Regions from separate parts of the Streptomyces sp. NBC_01298 genome, predicted to be linked through region 2. Evidence: riboswitches for the same ligand, from Rfam matches in the RefSeq annotation. Region 2 holds a riboswitch; the other holds the start of a gene.
The links. Region 2 has a riboswitch for cobalamin ahead of OG730_RS05940 (ribonucleoside triphosphate reductase). Riboswitches for the same ligand answer to the same signal wherever they lie in the genome.

Region 1 (4,962 bases), 1.7 Mb from region 2:
GGGGGTGGGCTAGCTTGCCCGAGTGGGCCTGCCGCACGTGCGCCGGCGGGACCCCGTCCCGAGAGAGAGGCGCCCCGCATGACCGGCACCGAACACCGCGTCCTCCCGCTCCGTTTGGAGGCCGCGCCCGCGCCCGTCCCGGTCCGGGGCGTCTTCGTGTACCGCAGCGACCGGCCCTACGAGATCTCCCTCGACTTCGAGGGTGCCGGGATGCACCTCGCCCACTGGGTCTTCTCCCGGGAACTGCTGCTCGACGGCCAGGTCTGCGCCACCGGCGAGGGCGACATCCAGGTGTGGCCGCGCTGGAAGGGCACCGAGCCGCGGGTTTTCCTCGCCTTCAGCAACGGCGCGCAGTCCTGCGTGGTGTCCGCCCGGGCCAAGGACGTACAGGCGCTGTGCCGCCGGATGACCGAGCTGGTACCGCGCGGCCGGGAACACCGGTACTACGACCTCGACGCCGAGCTGAGCGCCCTCCTGCCCAGCTGAACCGGCTGGACCGGCCGAACCCGGTGAACCCGGTGCAACCGCAGTCGTACCGGGCGCGTCTTCACGGCTGACACCGTTCCCCGTCTCTCGGAATCGAGGGGACGCCATGAACCGTCCACGCCGCCGGCAGGCCACCGCACTGGGGTTGGGCGCACTGCTCGCCGCCACTCTGGCCTTCGCCGCACCGGCCTCCGCCGCAGCCACGACCGCAACCCCGGCCACACCCGCCACCACCACCGCCACCGCCACGCCGCTCGTCGTCAATGCCCGCTGGGGCGGTCACTGCACGTACGACCGGGTGGTCGTCGACCTGCGGGGATACGTACCCGAGGTCACCGTGACCCCCGTCCCGAAGCTGGTCTACGACGGGTCCGGCAAGCCCGTCCCGCTGGCCGGGCGGTACTTCCTGGAGATCCGTCTGCACCCCGCCGCCGGACACGACGAAGCGGGCAACAACGTCTACCTCGGGCCCAAGCTCGTCAAGATCTACCTGCCCAAGCTGAAGGGCCTCGCCCTCACCGGCGACTACGAGGGGTACGTCACCCTCGGCGCCGCCTTCGACACCAAGCCCGCCTACACCTCGTTCAAGCTGCACGCCCCGGAGCGCTTCGTCCTGGACGTCGCGCACCCGAACGTCTGCTGAGCACGCACCGCCGGCGGGAGACCGGGCCCGGCCGCTACCGGTGCTCGGGGTTCGGGAAGTCGAAGCGGCAGCCCGCGTCCCACAGGGAGCGCTGGTTGCCGTGCGCCGGCATCCCGCCGGCCCGCTTGAGCAGGGCGGCCAGATGCATGAGGTTCCAGCTCATGAAGGTCGTGTTCCGGTTGGTGAAATCGTTCTCGGGACCGCCGGATCCGGGGTCCAGGTACGAGGGCCCGGGTCCGGCCTCGCCGATCCATCCGGCGTCGGCCTGCGGGGGGATCGCGTAGCCGAGGTGCTGGAGGCTGTAGAGGATGTTCATGGCGCAGTGCTTGACGCCGTCCTCGTTGCCGGTGATCAGCGCCCCGCCCACGCGCCCGTAATAGGCGTACTGGCCCTGCTCGTTCAGGATCGACGAGCAGGCGTAGAGCCGCTCGATGACCTGCTTCATCACCGAGCTGTTGTCCCCGAGCCAGATCGGGCCGCACAGCACCAGGATGTCGGCGTCCATGATCTGGCTGTAGAGCACCGGCCACTGATCGTCGTCCCAGCCGTGGTCGGTCATATCGGGCCAGACACCGGTGGCGATGTCGTGGTCGACGGCCCGGATGAGCGAGGTCCGGACCCCGGCCGCCTCCATCACCGCGCGGCTCTTCCCGATCAGGCCCTCGGTGTTGCTGGGCTCGGGCGATCGCTTGAGCGTGCAGTTGACGTACACGGCGGTGAGGTCGGAGTAGTCGAGGTCCTGCGCGGGGTCGGTAGCCACCCGTCCAGCCTCGCCGGGGCCCGGCGCGGCCGCCACCGGACCGCATCCGTCCGGGGCCGCCGCGGCCCGGCCCGACGGGGGCGGGTTTGTGACCGGTCCGTGCGGCCGACTAGGGTCAGCGGGCCTTGGTGTTCGGGAAACCGGTGGGAAACCGGTGCGGCCCTCGCCACTGTGATCGGGAAGTCCGGCTCCACTCCTGCGGGAAAGCCACTGGGCTGCGCGGGAGGTTCCGCGCTGCCCGGGAAGGCGGGGCATGGACGTCAACCCGTGAGCCAGGAGACCGGCCGGGGCGCGTTGTCCATCCACGAGGTGCTGGAGAGGTCTCCCTACCCATGCATATAGCCGAGGGGTTCCTGCCCCCTTTGCACGCGGTCGCCTGGGGCGCCGCGTCCGCCCCCTTCGTCGTCCACGGCGTCCGCGCGCTCACCCGCGAGGTGAAGGCCAACCCGGAGAGCACGCTGCTGCTCGGTGCGTCCGGGGCCTTCACCTTCGTCCTGTCCGCCCTGAAGATCCCGTCGGTGACCGGCAGTTGCTCGCACCCCACGGGCACCGGGCTCGGGGCGATCCTGTTCCGGCCGCCGATCATGGCGGTGCTGGGCACGATCACCCTGCTGTTCCAGGCCCTGCTGCTGGCGCACGGCGGGCTCACCACCCTCGGCGCCAACGTCTTCTCGATGGCCATCGCCGGCCCGTGGGCGGGTTACGCCGTCTACCGGCTGCTGCGCACGTCCGGGCTCCCGCTGATGGTGACCGTCTTCTTCGGCGCCTTCTTCGCCGACCTGGTCACCTACTGCGTCACCAGCGTGCAGCTCGCCCTGGCCTTCCCCGACCCGGCCTCCGGTGTCGCGGGCTCGCTCGCGAAGTTCGGGGGGATCTTCGCGGTCACGCAGATCCCGCTGGCCGTGAGCGAGGGGCTGCTGACCGTCCTGGTGATGCGGCTACTGATGGCGTCGAGCAAGTCGGACCTGGTCAGGCTGGGTGTCGCGAAGCTGACGGCCCCCCGTACCGGTGGTGGTACCGGTACGGCCACCGGAGAGAAGGCGGCGGCCTGATGAGCGGGATGTCCAAGAATACGAAGATCAACGGCCTGCTGCTGCTCCTGGTGGCGGCGCTGGCCGTGCTGCCGATCGCCCTGGGGCTGGGCGAGGGCAAGGAGGAGCCCTTCACGGGCGCCGACGCGCAGGCGGAGGCCGCGATCACCGAGCTGAAGCCGGATTACGAGCCCTGGTTCTCCCCTCTCTACGAGCCCCCCTCCGGCGAGGTCGAGTCCGCGCTGTTCGCCCTGCAGGCGGCACTGGGCGCGGGCGTGCTCGCGTACTACTTCGGCGTCCGCAAGGGCCGCCGCCAGGGGGCCGCTGCCGCCGCCGCTGCCACCACCACCGCCACCGCCACCGGCCCGGAGGCCTAGGCGGTGCTGCCGATCGACGTGGCCGCGCACAGCAGTCGCTGGCGCGGCCGGCACCCGCTGGAGAAGGCCCTGCTCGGGATCGGGCTGACGGTCACCGCCGTGTGCCTGCCGCCCTGGCCCGGCGGGCCGCTGGTGGCCGCCGCCACCCTCGCCGTGCTGCTCGGCCCGGCCGGAGTGGCCGGCCGGCAGCTCTGGCGGGCCTTCCGGATCCCGCTCGGCTTCTGCTTCACCGGGGCGCTGCCGCTGCTGTTCGCGGTCGGCGGCCCCACGGGGCCGGTCTCCCTGGCCCCCGACGGCCCCCGGACCGCCGCCGAACTGCTGCTGCGTACCTCGGCGGCCTCGCTCGGACTGCTGCTGTTCGCGTTCACCACCCCGGTCTCCGACGTCCTGCCCCGGCTGGTCCGGGCCGGGGTGCCGGCCCCGGTGGTGGACGTCGCGCTGGTCATGTACCGGATCGGCTTCCTGCTGCTCGACTCCATGGCCCAGGTCCGCCGGGCCCAGGCGGCCCGGCTCGGGCACACCGGTCGGGCGGCGGTGTGGCGTTCCCTGGCGGGGCTCGCCGCCACCTCCTTCGTACGGGCCTTCGACCGCGCGGCCAAGCTCCAGGCGGGGCTGGCCGGACGCGGCTACGACGGCGCCCTGCGGGTCCTCGTACCGGAGGCGGCCCTGTCGTGGCGCTTCCTGACGGCCACCGCGGGCCTGCTGGCGGCCCTGATCACCCTGACCCTCACCCTGAAGGGGCTCTTCTTGTGAACCCGGTGGCCACCCCCCTGATCGAGCTGTCCGGCGCGGGCTACGCCTACGAGGACGGCCCGGCGGTCCTGACCGGCGTCGACTTCGCCATCGCGCCGGGCCGGGCGCTGGCCCTGCTGGGCCGCAACGGCAGCGGCAAGACCACGCTGATGCGGCTGCTCAGCGGCGGCCTGCGGCCCGGCGCGGGATCGCTGCGGCTGGACGGCACGGAGGTCTCGTACGGCCGGGCCGGGCTGACCCGGCTGCGTACGTCCGTCCAGCTCGTGGTGCAGGACCCCGACGACCAGCTGTTCGCGGCCTCGGTCGAACAGGACGTGTCCTTCGGCCCGATGAACCTGGGGCTCCCCGCTCCGGAGGTCCGCGCCCGCGTGGACTCGGCCCTCGCCGCCCTGGACATCACCCCGCTCCGGGACCGCCCCACCCACCTGCTCTCCTACGGTCAGCGCAAGCGCGCGGCGATCGCCGGGGCGGTGGCGATGGCTCCACGGGTGCTGATCCTGGACGAGCCGACGGCCGGGCTCGACCCGGACGGCCAGGAGCGGCTCCTCGACGTCCTCGCCGGCCTGCGGGCGTCCGGCACCACGGTGGTGATGGCCACCCACGACGTGGACCTGGCGGTCCGCTGGGCCGACGACGCGGCGGTCCTGACCCCGACGGGCATCCGCTTCGGCCCGGCCGAGGCCCTCCTCTCGGACCCGTCCCTCCTCACCTCGGCGGGCCTGCGGCCGGCCTGGTCCCCGGCGGTGGCCGCGCTGTTGCGGGCCCACGGCCTGCTGGCGGCGGACGCCCCCGGGCCCCGTAATCCCGAGGCGCTGGCCGCCTGGCAGTAGGTAGGTTCGCGGTTCGTGATGATGATCGAGACATCGAGCGAGCCACTGTCCCTCCGGTGGGACGGCGAAGAACTGGTGGACG
Region 2 (4,962 bases):
AGCCGCCGATGCGGATGACCTCGTCCGGCTGCGCGCCGGACGCGGCCGGCACGGCGGGGCTCACACGGCCGCCTTGAAGTGGACGCGCTCGGCGTGTTCGCCCTTCTTGCCGATGTTGAAGGAGGACACCGGGCGGTGGTAGCCCATGACCCGGGTCCAGACCTCGCACACCGCCCCGCAGGTGGGGCAGTGGGGCTGCTCCCCCGCCAGGTAGCCGTGGTCCGCGCAGATGGAGAAGGTCGGGGTCACCGTCAGGTACGGGAGCCGGAAGGTCTCCAGCGCGCGCCGGACCAGTTTGCGGCAGGCCTCGGCCGTCGGGATCCGCTCGGGGGTGTACAGGTGCAGGACGGTGCCGCCCGTGCACTTGCCCTGCAGCTCGTCCTGGCGCTCCAGCGCCTCGAAGGGGTCGTCGGTCCAGCCGACGGGCAGCTGCGAGGAGTTGGTGTAGTACGGGTTGGCGTCGGTGCCGGCCTGGAGGATGCGGGGAAGCGGGCCCGGTCCTCCTTCGCGAAGCGGTACGTCGTCCCCTCGGCGGGGGTGGCCTCCAGGTTGTAGAGGTGGCCGGTGGTCTCCTGGAAGTCGACCATCCGGGCCCGGACCCGGTCCAGGAGGCGGACGGCGAGGGCGTGGCCCTCGGGCGCGGTGATGTCGTACGCGTCGCCGCTGAAGTTGCGCACCATCTCGTTGACCCCGTTGACCCCGATGGTGGAGAAGTGGTTGCGCAGGGTGCCCAAGTACCGCTTGGTGTAGGGGAAGAGGCCCCCGTCGATCAGGTCCTGGACGGTGATCCGCTTGAGTTCGAGGCTGTCCTTGGCGAGCTCGCACAGCCGGTCCACCTCGACCAGCAGCCCCGCCTCGTCGCCCGCGCAAAGGTGCCCGAGCCGGGCGCAGTTGAGGGTGACCACGCCGAGCGAACCGGTCTGTTCGGCGCTGCCGAAGAGCCCGTTGCCGCGCTTGAGGAGCTCGGTCAGGTCGAGCTGGAGGCGGCAGCACATGGAGCGGATCATGTTCGGTTCGAGCTCGGAGTTGATGAAGTTCTGGAAGTACGGGAGCCCGTACTTGGCGGTCATCGTGAAGAGCAGCTCGGCGTTCTCGCTCTCCCAGGGGAAGTCCCGGGTGATGTTGTAGGTCGGGATGGGGAAGGTGAACACCCGCCCGGTGGCGTCTCCTTCCGTCATCACCTCGATGTACGCCCGGTTGATCATGTCCATCTCGGCCTGGAGCTCGCCGTAGGTGAAGCCGGTCTCCTCCCCCGCGACCACCGGGACCTGCTCGCGCAGGTCCTCGGGGCAGGTCCAGTCGAAGGTGAGGTTGGTGAAGGGGGTCTGGGTGCCCCAGCGCGAGGGCACGTTGAGGTTGTGCACGAGCTCCTGGACGCACTGCCTGACCTGGTCGTACGTCATCGAGTCGAGGCGGACGTAGGGCGCGAGGCAGGTGTCGAAGGAGGAGAAGGCCTGGGCTCCCGCCCATTCGTTCTGCAGGGTGCCGAGGAAGTTCACGATCTGGCCCACGGCCGAGGACAGGTGCCGGGGCGGGGCGGAGTCGATCTGTCCGGGGACCCCGTTGAAGCCCTCGGTCAGCAGGGTGCGCAGGGACCAGCCGGCGCAGTAGCCGGAGAGCATGTCCAGGTCGTGGATGTGGAGGCCGCCCTCGCGGTGCGCGCGGGCCACGGCGGCGGGATAGACCTGTTCCAGCCAGTAGTTCGCCGTGACCTTGCCGGCGGCGTTGAGGATGAGGCCGCCGAGCGAATAGCCCTGGTTGGCGTTGGCGTTCACCCGCCAGTCCCGGCGGTCCAGGTATTCGGTCACGGTCTCTACGGCGTCGACGACAGCAGTCACGGCAGCCCTCCCACGAGGCTCGGCACGGAAGAATGGCGGGCTTCGAAGCCCATGCCGGCAGGGGTCGGACTCGTCCGCCGTGGCGGACTCACCGTTGCGGGGCAGTCCCGGATTCCCACCGGGTTCCCTGTTGCCTCGGTCGGGGAGAGGCCCCGCCGAACCGGCAGAGCCAACACTACATATAGATGTGATGGCAGATCACCACCACTACATATGGGGTGACGAAGGTCCCGGAGCAAGGGACTTCAGGCCCTGCGGGCTCAACTCCGACCGCTGGTGGCGGCGTAGTACTGGAGGTCCTGGACCTCTACCGTGCGGTCCACCCGGTACGGCAGCTCCACCCGGGCCCCGGCCTTGCCGTCGCGCACCACGGCCGCCGAGCCCGTGCCCGGCCCCAGGGGCAGCAGCTCGCAGTGGACACCGGCCGGAGCGGCGTGCGCGTCCCCGGCCGCTCCCACGGCCGTACGGATGCTCGCGGGCGCGGTCAGGAAGCTCAGCACCTCCACCGTGTCCCGGGCCGCGGCGCTGCCGCCCCGCAGCGACATCACCAGGGACTGGCCGCCGCTCGGGTCGGCGGCGGCGAACTGGGTGCGCGAGCTCAGGTACAGCGTGTCGCGGGCGATCTTCGGCCAGCCGCCCGTCTTGAACCGGGTGAGGTAGTACGAGGAAAGGTCCAGGTAGGCATGGCCGTTGTGCAGGGAGGGCGCGAACTGGCTGCCCTCGCTGTAGTCGTTCCAGGTGGTGAGCTGGACCCAGTCGGCCCCGTCCTCGATGGCGCGGTTCCATGTGGCGCGCAGGGTCGCGGTGTTGCCGGCCTCGTCGTAGATGCCCTGGTTGGGCCGGGCGTCCTGGACCGATACGGGCTGCATCCAGATCTTGCCCGCGCCGTGGGCGCGCCGGACGTCGCGGGTGGAGCTCTCCTGGCCGACGTAACTGCGGCTGCCCCACTCGGAGAATCCGTAGCTGATGGGCTCGAATTCACCGCTGTGCGCGCCGAAGTCGAGAAAGAGCGGAACGAAGGCGGTGCGGATGCCGTGCCGGGACTTCAGGACGTCCATGACCCGGGTCCACCAGGCGGCGCTCTTCTCCTCGGCCTTGAACGGCGAGACGACCAGCCGGCCGTCGGGCAGCCGGTGGGCCGCCGGGGCCTTGCCGAGGTCCGCGAGGAGGTCGGCGAGCACGGCCGGGTCGTCGGTGCCCAGGGAGGTCATGTCCGGCATCAGCATGACCTTGAAGGCCGGGTCCACCGAGCGGGCGGCCTCCATCAGGAGCGCGCAGCGCTCCCGGTTCTTCCCGGCCAGGGAGAGCAGGTCGAGGGTGAATCCGTCGAGGCCCGCGGCGCGGGCCGTACGGACCTCCTGCTGGAGGTTGGCGAGCTCCCAGTTCCCGGCCTTGGGCGGGACGGGCAGCGGCCGGTCGCGCAGCAGGCCCCCGTAGCGCTCGTGCTTGCCGTTCTCGCCGTCCGGCTTCAGGTAGTTGCGGGTGTAGTAGTCGGCGTCGGCGTTCGCGTTGTCGAGGGAGAGCGGGTACGGGGTGAAGTAGTGGGCGAAGACCAGCTTCTTGCCGGCGGCGCCGGAGCGCAGGGCGGCCGGCTGCGGCATGTCGAAGGGCAGCGGGCCGGACGGGCGGACTCCGTCGTCGCCACCGGACTCCGGGTCCTCGGGTTCCGGGGACGGCGCGGGCGTGCTCTGCGGGGCGGTGGCGGCCGGGCCTCCGGTGGCGGCGGGGCCGGTGGCCGTGGGCGCGGGGCCGTCGCCGGGGCCCGCGGGCAGCGTGGCGCCCGGGACCGCTCCCGGACGGCCCTGCGCTCCGGCGACCGTGCGGGTGTCCCAGGCGAGGCCCGTCGCTGCGCAGACGCCCACGAGGAGGAAGGCGGTCAGGAAGAGGCTCAGCACGGGTCTTCGGCTGCGGAAGCCCGGGCGACCGCGGAAGCCCGGGCGGCCGCGGAAGCCCGGGCGGCCGCGGAAGCCCGGACCGCCCTGGAGGCCCGCACGGCGCCTGAAGCCCGCACGGCCGCGCAAGCCCGCACGGCCGCCCAAGCCCGTACGGCCCCGCAAGCCCGCACGGCGCCGGTGCGACGCGGGTCTCGCGCCCCGCCCTGCCCGACGCCGGTCCGCACTCATCCTGGCCCTCCCCAGAGCATTCCCGCGCCGCGCCCGGACATCGGGCCGCACCGCAGCAGTACAGCGGATTCCGGGCCCCCGGACAACCGTTGCCGGAAACGGCCGCGAACGACGGGGGTCGCGCCTCTTCGTACGGGGGTGGACAAAGCCATGTGACCTGTACAACTCCGGCGATCATCGGACGCCACGGTCCTTTCAGCGGAATAGGGAATTCCACTGGCCTTTCCTGAAAAGTGGCGCATAATCGTCTTCATGCGGCTTGAAACAACCCTCTTGCCGCAGGTCACGCATGCAGGGGGGCATCGTGTCGATGAGGGATTCCAGAGGAGCCGGTACTTTCCCGGCGACCTCCGCGGAGCTGTCCCGTCTATTCACCGCCGTGCGGCGGGGCAAGGTGCTGACCGTCACCGGTCGGTTCCGTGAGCCCCGGAGCCAATTGGTGCGGGAGATCGGGCAACGGCTCTCGTCCAATTTCTACGACGGAGTGGCCGTCGTGTCCATGGACCGGCGGTTCGGGATCCGCGACCTGACCGCCGCGCTGGGCAGTCTGCCCGGCATGCCGTTCCTGCCGTACGGGACGTCGAACGCGGCGTCGTGGCTGGCGGAGCGCGACATGCTGCTCGTGCTCGACGGCTGCGAGCACCTCGCGTCCGAGACCCTGGACTGGCTGCGCGAGCTGCTCGCCGTGGCTCCCGGGCTGCGGATCCTGGCCGCCGGGCGCGACCCGCTGGCCTTCTCGCCGGATCAGGTGCACCGACTCTGAGCGGGTGCGGAAACGGGTCCGCCCCGGTCGGCGATTGCCGACCGGGGCGGACCCGTGGAAGCGGTGGACCTCAGTCCCGATGAACCTCAGTCCTGATGAATCTCAGTCCCGATGAATCTCGGTCCCGATGGACCCCGATCCCGATGAACCTCAGCCGAGGAGCGCGAGCGCCTCGTTCAGCGTCGCGGACGGCCGCATGATCGCCGAGGCCTTGGCGGCGTCGGGCTGGTAGTAGCCG

Region 1: it holds a riboswitch for cobalamin, as region 2 does, so the genes downstream of both, OG730_RS13280 (energy-coupling factor ABC transporter permease) here and OG730_RS05940 (ribonucleoside triphosphate reductase) in region 2, are expected to answer to the same signal.

The regions. Positions count from the first base shown of each region.
Region 1 is NZ_CP108414.1:2,984,016-2,988,977, forward strand. It holds gene OG730_RS13265 (SsgA family sporulation/cell division regulator) at 79-486, shown strand; gene OG730_RS13270 (AMIN-like domain-containing (lipo)protein) at 593-1,129, shown strand; gene OG730_RS13275 (flavodoxin family protein) at 1,164-1,889, opposite strand; cobalamin riboswitch at 1,999-2,192, shown strand; gene OG730_RS13280 (energy-coupling factor ABC transporter permease) at 2,222-2,941, shown strand; gene OG730_RS13285 (energy-coupling factor ABC transporter substrate-binding protein) at 2,950-3,297, shown strand; gene cbiQ (cobalt ECF transporter T component CbiQ) at 3,301-4,050, shown strand; gene OG730_RS13295 (energy-coupling factor ABC transporter ATP-binding protein) at 4,056-4,880, shown strand; gene OG730_RS13300 (hypothetical protein) at 4,899-4,962, shown strand, end outside.
Region 2 is NZ_CP108414.1:1,295,078-1,300,039, forward strand. It holds gene OG730_RS05930 (anaerobic ribonucleoside-triphosphate reductase activating protein) at 1-64, opposite strand, end outside; gene nrdD (anaerobic ribonucleoside-triphosphate reductase) at 61-480, opposite strand; partial or broken gene OG730_RS05940 (ribonucleoside triphosphate reductase) at 492-1,838, opposite strand; cobalamin riboswitch at 1,878-2,018, opposite strand; gene OG730_RS05945 (glycoside hydrolase family 71 protein) at 2,099-3,733, opposite strand; gene OG730_RS05950 (hypothetical protein) at 4,272-4,724, shown strand; gene OG730_RS05955 (NADP-dependent isocitrate dehydrogenase) at 4,875-4,962, opposite strand, start outside.